DNA from 2 places in the Rhizobium sp. Leaf311 genome. Region 1 is predicted to be linked to the other one. Evidence: riboswitches for the same ligand, from Rfam matches in the RefSeq annotation. Region 1 holds a riboswitch; the other holds the start of a gene.
The links. Region 1 has a riboswitch for S-adenosylmethionine ahead of metA (homoserine O-succinyltransferase). Riboswitches for the same ligand answer to the same signal wherever they lie in the genome.
Positions count from the first base shown of each region.

Region 2: linked by a shared signal. The riboswitch ahead of ASF69_RS06150 (O-succinylhomoserine sulfhydrylase) and the one ahead of metA (homoserine O-succinyltransferase) in region 1 are both predicted to bind S-adenosylmethionine.

Region 1 covers NZ_LMNZ01000022.1:16,094-19,502, reverse strand. The annotation lists gene ASF69_RS20735 (ABC-F family ATP-binding cassette domain-containing protein) at 1-887, opposite strand, end outside; gene ASF69_RS20730 (thiamine diphosphokinase) at 891-1,541, opposite strand; SAM riboswitch at 1,633-1,709, shown strand; gene metA (homoserine O-succinyltransferase) at 1,787-2,713, shown strand; gene ASF69_RS20720 (aldose epimerase family protein) at 2,785-3,409, shown strand, end outside.
Region 2 covers NZ_LMNZ01000004.1:72,723-76,131, forward strand. The annotation lists gene ASF69_RS06140 (tannase/feruloyl esterase family alpha/beta hydrolase) at 1-83, opposite strand, end outside; gene apaG (Co2+/Mg2+ efflux protein ApaG) at 194-586, opposite strand; gene ASF69_RS06150 (O-succinylhomoserine sulfhydrylase) at 874-2,058, opposite strand; SAM riboswitch at 2,102-2,180, opposite strand; gene ASF69_RS06155 (2'-deoxycytidine 5'-triphosphate deaminase) at 2,255-3,349, shown strand; tRNA gene ASF69_RS06160 (tRNA-Gly) at 3,405-3,409, shown strand, end outside.

The DNA of each region.
Region 1 (3,409 bases):
GGCCGATCACCATAGGACTTGGTGATCGCATCCGCTTCGATCACCAGCTTTCCGGACTCGCGCCCTTCCGTGACGGTGGCCTGAACCGAGCCCTGCGGCCCCTTGTGCCCGCGATATTCAGCCCGCATGGCCTGCAATTCGCCCACACGCCGCATATTGCGCTTGCGCCGCGCAGTCACGCCATAGCGCATCCAGTGTTCTTCGCGCTCAATGGCCTTGCCGAGCTTGTGCTGCTCCAGCTCTTCCTCTTCGAGCACCTTGTCGCGCCATTCCTCGAAATGCGCGAACCCGCGGCTGAGACGCCGCGCCTGCCCACGATCCAGCCAGACTGTCGCTGTGGAGACCTTTTCAAGGAAGCGCCTGTCATGCGAGATCAGGACCAGGGCACTTCGCGTCTGCTGCAATTCGCTTTCCAGCCATTCGATTGTCGGCAGATCCAGATGGTTGGTCGGCTCGTCCAGCATCAGAATGTCGGGCTCTGGTGCCATGACGCGCACGAGAGCAGCGCGGCGAGCTTCGCCGCCAGAAAGGCTAGACGGATGCTCCTGCCCGGTCAGACCGAGATGTTCCAGCAGATAGGTGACGCGATAGGCATCGTCGCCAGGGCCAAGACCGGCTTCCGCATAGGCCTGAACCGTCTCGAAGTCGGCGAAATCAGGTGCTTGCTCTAGATAACGGATCGTAGCCGAAGGGTGACGGAATATCTCACCGGACTGCGCCTCTACGAGACCCGCCGCGATCTTCATCAGCGTCGATTTGCCCGAACCATTGCGGCCGACAAGGCAGATACGATCCCCCGGCTCCACCTGCAGATTGGCACCGTCGAGCAGTGGAGTAACGCCGAAGGTCAGCTTGATATCGTCGAGTTTCAGAATAGGGGGTGCCAAGGTTCAGGCTCCGGTCAAATCATAGGGACGGGCGAGCACGATGGCCTTGCCGCTTTCAAGACGAAGGTGCAATGGCCCCTCCGCCACGTTGGAAATAGTACGGGACGAGCCAAAAGCAAGCGCAAAATCTGTCAGGGGATAGCGCGCATTCCTGATTTCGAGACCCGACAGCGCCGTAAAACCGGCGACAGAAAACAACGATCCTGCCGGCAGATCGAGCGTGCGTTCCCCTGCCAGCAAGGGATAGGCCTCCTCCTCCCCGGATGTGAGAGTGACATCGATGCTGCTTTCAGCCAGTGAAACGGCATAGAGCAGATGAAACAGCGCATGGTCCGACCGTTCGCCGGAGAGTGCACCCACCAGGGTCAAACGGGTGGCACCGCGCTCGATGCTCTCAGACACGGCAATTTCGCCGTCGGTCACACCTTTGGACGCGGGAAACGGCCTTTGTGGCACATCAGGCCACCGTGCCAGGAGGTCCCTGTCGGAGGAATCGAAGTCACCCACCCATAATTCCGGCGTCAGACCGAGAGGCTCGGCGTGACGCATTCCGCTGTCAGCCGCAATCACGCGCGTGTCCGCCACTGCTTTTCGCAGACGATCCGTGACGGTGATTGTGCCGCCGAGAAGTATGGTGAAATGGGTAGGCGTCATTCCCCTGCCATAGCCCGGATCGGTCACGGATGGAAAGACACAAACGCCGGATTGGCCTGCGATATTGATTTTCTGGCTGCGCGGGATTATGACACCCGTCAGTGGTGATTTGCCGACCGGCTTGCAGCCACTTTAAAGAAGTCGCTAAAGGGTCGAGGAAAAAGTCAATTTCCGAGGACCGGTTGCGATTTCGCCACCGGTTTTTTTGTTTTCACGGCCTACGCCGCCATGGAAGTGAGTTTGACATGCCAATCAAGATTCCCGATACGCTCCCCGCTTTCCAGACCCTCGTGAATGAGGGCGTGCGGGTCATGACAGAAACGGCAGCCATCCGTCAGGATATCCGCCCGCTGCAGATCGGGCTGCTCAACCTCATGCCAAACAAGATCAAGACCGAAATCCAGATGGCGCGACTGGTGGGCGCATCACCGCTGCAGGTTGAACTCTCGCTGGTCCGCATCGGCGGACACCGCGCCAAGAACACCTCGGAAGAACATCTGCTTTCCTTCTACGAGACATGGGAAGAAGTGAAGAACCGCAAGTTTGACGGCTTCATCATCACCGGCGCACCGGTGGAAACGCTGAACTACGAGGAAGTCACCTATTGGGACGAAATGCAGAAAATCTTCGACTGGACACAGACCAACGTCCACTCGACGCTCAATGTCTGCTGGGGTGCAATGGCGGCAATCTATCACTTCCACGGCGTGCCGAAGCACGAGTTGAAGGAAAAGGCATTCGGCGTCTACAGACACCGCAATCTTTGCCCATCCTCAATTTATCTCAGCGGTTTCTCCGACGATTTTCAGGTTCCGGTATCGCGCTGGACAGAGGTTCGCCGCGCCGACATCGAGCAACATCCGGAACTGGAAATCCTGATGGAATCCGAGGAAATGGGCGTGTGTCTGGCCCATGAGGCCAAGGGCAAGCGCCTCTATATGTTCAATCACGTCGAATATGACTCGACGTCGCTGTCAGACGAGTATTTTCGCGATGTGAACGCGGGCGTACCGATCAAGCTTCCGCATGACTACTTTCCGCACAACGATCCGACCTTGAAGCCACTCAACCGTTGGCGCAGCCATGCCCACCTGTTTTTTGGCAACTGGATCAACGAGATCTATCAGACCACGCCGTACGAACTGGAAGCGATCGGCACGGGCAGAAAGTAATTCAGTGATTGCGAAGGGTCGGAAAATAACGCAACGTCCGGCCCGAAACGATCGATTGGGAGAGTATCGCTATGCTGGAAGCCGGGACACGTGAAAACTTCGGATTTACGCCGACGGGAGAAAAGGTCGAGCGCGTGGGCATTGCTGCTGGCGGATTGAGTGCCAATGTCATGACATGGGGCGCCGTCATCCAGGATCTGCGGCTTGAAGGCCATCAGCCGCCACTTCTTCTCGGCTTCGAAAATTTCGATGACTATCCGAAATATTCCTCCTATTTCGGCGCCACGCCCGGCAGAAACGCCAATCGCATCGGTGGCGGCAAGTTTTCCATCGATGGCAAGGCCTATCAGCTGGAGCTGAACGAAAAAGGCGTTACCCACCTTCACGGCGGCAGCGACAATATCGGCAAGCGCAACTGGATGATCATGGAACATGGCCCCAGTCATGTCGTGCTGCAGATCATCGATCCCGATGGCCGCGCCGGCTATCCGGGTAATTGTGCTGTAACGGCCACCTACACAATTCGCGAGGGAGGCGTTTTGTCGGTCGTTTACGAAACGACGACCGATCAGCCGACGCTCGCCAATGTTTGCCAGCATTCCTATTTCAATCTGGACGGCGCGGAATCGGCGCTCGGCCATGAAATCGAAATCGCCGCCGATCATTACCTTCCAACGGACGAGCGACAGATTCCGA
Region 2 (3,409 bases), on a different contig from region 1:
CTGCTGCGGTTTTGTGCCTGTGCGGAAGCGGAAACCAGCAGCGCCAATAGCGTGCAGGTTCCCAAGCCTATGGCTCGCGTCATCCATTTTCCTCCCAGAAAGGTTGTGACGCGATCAAGGTGCCGTATCGGGTCCAGCGGGACAAATAACGAAACGGGCGAAATACATAACCGGAGGTTTCAGAATCCGGCTATCAATTCAAAATGCGTGTCAAACCCGGGCTGTCCAGCGAGAATGCGGGAATGGCAACGCTGAAGACTTCGCCATTGTCGGCCTTCATCTCATAATGTCCGAACATCAGTCCGGATGGCGTATCGAGTGGGCAGCCGGAGGAATATTCATAGGTGTCGCCCGGCTCCAGATAGGGCTGCTCGCCCACCACGCCGGGGCCGGAAACTTCGTCGACCTGGCCGTTTTCATCGGTGATATGCCAGTAGCGATTAACGAGCGTAACAGCCCTGTCCGAATTGTTTGAAATCACGACCGTGTAGCCCCAGACGTAGCGATTGTCATCCGGGTCGGACTGCTCTTCAAGATAATAGGGGTCGACCGTGACCTCGATATCTCTTGTCAGTGCACGATACATTCACAGGGCCCTACGTCGTTGTTGTTTTATTATTCTACACTACAGGCATGGGCTTAGGTCAAGAAACCCGGATTTCATATTGTATTTACTTTACCGGCGATGGTAAATTTTGGCTGCGGTCGAAGGAGAGTGTCACGCGCCTGGATGATGACAGTGCCATAACATCCGTGCCCTGCTTTCCATAATGCTTATTGCAGGGCCTATGGAAATTTTTCGAGGCGGCGATTGCGGTCGCGAATACAGGGGCGGGTAGGCGGCCCGGCACGAGGCCGGACCGTGGATGTCGATCAGGCCGAGACCTTGGCGAGTGCTGCTGCGAAATCCTCCAGCAGATCGTCTGTGTCTTCGATACCGCAGGAAAGGCGCAATGTGCCGCCGGAAATGCCCAGTTCGGCGCGGGCTTCATCCGTCAGGTTCTTGTGCGTCGTCGTGCCCGGATGGGTGATGAGGCTCTTGGCATCGCCGAGATTGTTGGAAATCTTGACGACCTCCAGGGCGTTCTGCAGCTTGAATGCCGCTTCCTTGCCACCTTTCAGCTCAAAGCAGACGAGGGTCGATCCACCCGTCATCTGCCGGGCAATGATGTCGGCCTGCGGGTGATCGGCTCGGCCGGGATAGATGACCTTGGCCACCTTGGTCTGCTCTGCCAGAAAATCGGCGATCTTGCCGGCATTGGCGGTCTGCTGGCGCACGCGAAGCGGCAGGGTTTCCATGCCTTTCAACAGTGTCCAGGCGTTGAAGGGCGAAAGAGCCGGGCCGGTATGGCGGAAGTAGTCCTGAAGCTCTTCCTCGATCCAATTCTTGTCGGAAAGAACCACGCCGCCAAGGCAGCGTCCCTGACCATCGATATGCTTGGTCGCCGAATAGACGACGATATGCGCGCCCAGTTCCAGCGGCTTCTGGAAAAGCGGCGTCGCAAACACGTTGTCGACAACCAGTTTTGCGCCGATCTGATTGGCAAGCTTGGCTACGCCTGCGATATCGACCACTTCCAGCGTCGGATTGGTCGGGCTTTCCAGGAAGAACAGCTTGGTGTTGGGCTGGATCGCCTTTTCCCAGTTGGCAAGATCGCGACCGTCTACCAGCGTGCAGCCAATGCCATATTTGGGCGCAAGCGTTTCCACCACCCAGCGGCAGGAGCCAAACAGCGCGCGCGCGGCAACGATGTGATCGCCCGCTTTCAGCTGGCACAGAATGGCGGCGCTGACGGCAGCCATGCCGGAGGCCGTGGCGCGGGCATCTTCGGCGCCTTCCAGCATACACATGCGCTTTTCGAACATGTCATTGGTCGGGCTTGCGTAACGGGCATAGATAAAGCCATCCGTCTCGCCCTTGAAACGGGCTTCTGCGGCTTCAGAGCTGTCATAGACGAAGCCCTGTGTGAGATAAATCGCCTCGGATGTCTCGCCATAGGCAGAACGCAGTGTGCCGCCATGGACCAATTGGGTTGCCGGGCGCCATTTCTTGCTCATGTCATCACCTTACAAACAAAAAAACCGGCCGCAAAAGCAGACCGGTTACAAGCACCCGGTCTTTTTAGCCACTTATTTAACGTGGCTGCAAGCCGACCGGCCAAATCACCACGGGATAAGATTGCCATAACTCCGTTAACGACTTGCGTCAATGCCTTGCTTTTGGTTTTGTCGCACATGAAAAAGGTGGTGAGCGATGACGAGAACAACAGGCATTTTGGCAGATGGAGCGATCCGCGAGCTGTTCCAGGCCGGTCAGTTGACCAGCAAGAAGGCGCTGGATTCAGATCAGGTCCAGCCTGCCAGCCTAGACCTGCGCCTGGGTACCAAGGCTTACCGTGTCCGGGCCAGCTTCATGCCCGGCCCATCCACCCAGGTTATTGAAAAGCTGACCCGCCTCAGCCTTCACGAGATCGATCTCAGCGAAGGCGCGGTGCTGGAAACAGGCTGCGTCTATATCGTGCCCCTGATGGAGGCGCTGGCGCTTCCGGCAGGCATGTCTGCTTCCGCCAACCCGAAAAGCTCGACAGGCCGCCTCGACATCTTCACCCGCGTCATCACCGATTATGCGCAGGAATTTGACAAGATCCCGGCGGGATATCACGGTCCGCTCTATCTCGAAATCAGCCCGCGTACCTTCCCCATCGTCGTTCGTCAGGGCTCGCGCCTGTCGCAAATCCGCTTCCGCATCGGCCACTCCGTTCTCAACGAAGGTGAGTTGCTGACGCTGCATGAAAACGACACGCTGGTTGCAAGCGAAACCCCCAATGTATCGGGCGGCGGCATTGCCCTGTCGATCGATCTGCAGGGCTTCGGCGAACAGGGCCTGATCGGTTATCGCGGCAAGCATCACACCGCCGTGGTCGATGTCGATCAGAAAGCGGCGCATGACGTGCTGGACTTCTGGGAGCCAATCCATGCGCGGGGCCGCGCCGAACTGATTCTCGATCCGGATGAATTCTACATTCTCGTCTCCCGCGAAGCGGTGCACGTTCCACCGCTCTATGCCGCCGAAATGACGCCCTACGACCCGCTGGTAGGCGAGTTCCGCGTACATTACGCCGGCTTCTTCGATCCCGGCTTCGGCCACGCCAGCGCCGGCGGAACCGGCAGCCGCGCGGTTCTCGAAGTCCGAAGCCACGAAGTCCCCTTCATTCTCGAACACGGCCAGATCGTCGGTCGCCTGGTCTACGAACACATGCTGACCAAACCGGAAGGCCTCTACGGCACCGGCCTCGGCTCCAACTATCAAGCCCAGGGCCTCAAACTCTCCAAGCACTTCCGCGCCTGATAGACCCACAACAAACTTGACAGCCCACCACAACTGTCAGACTTTTGAATGCCATGCGGG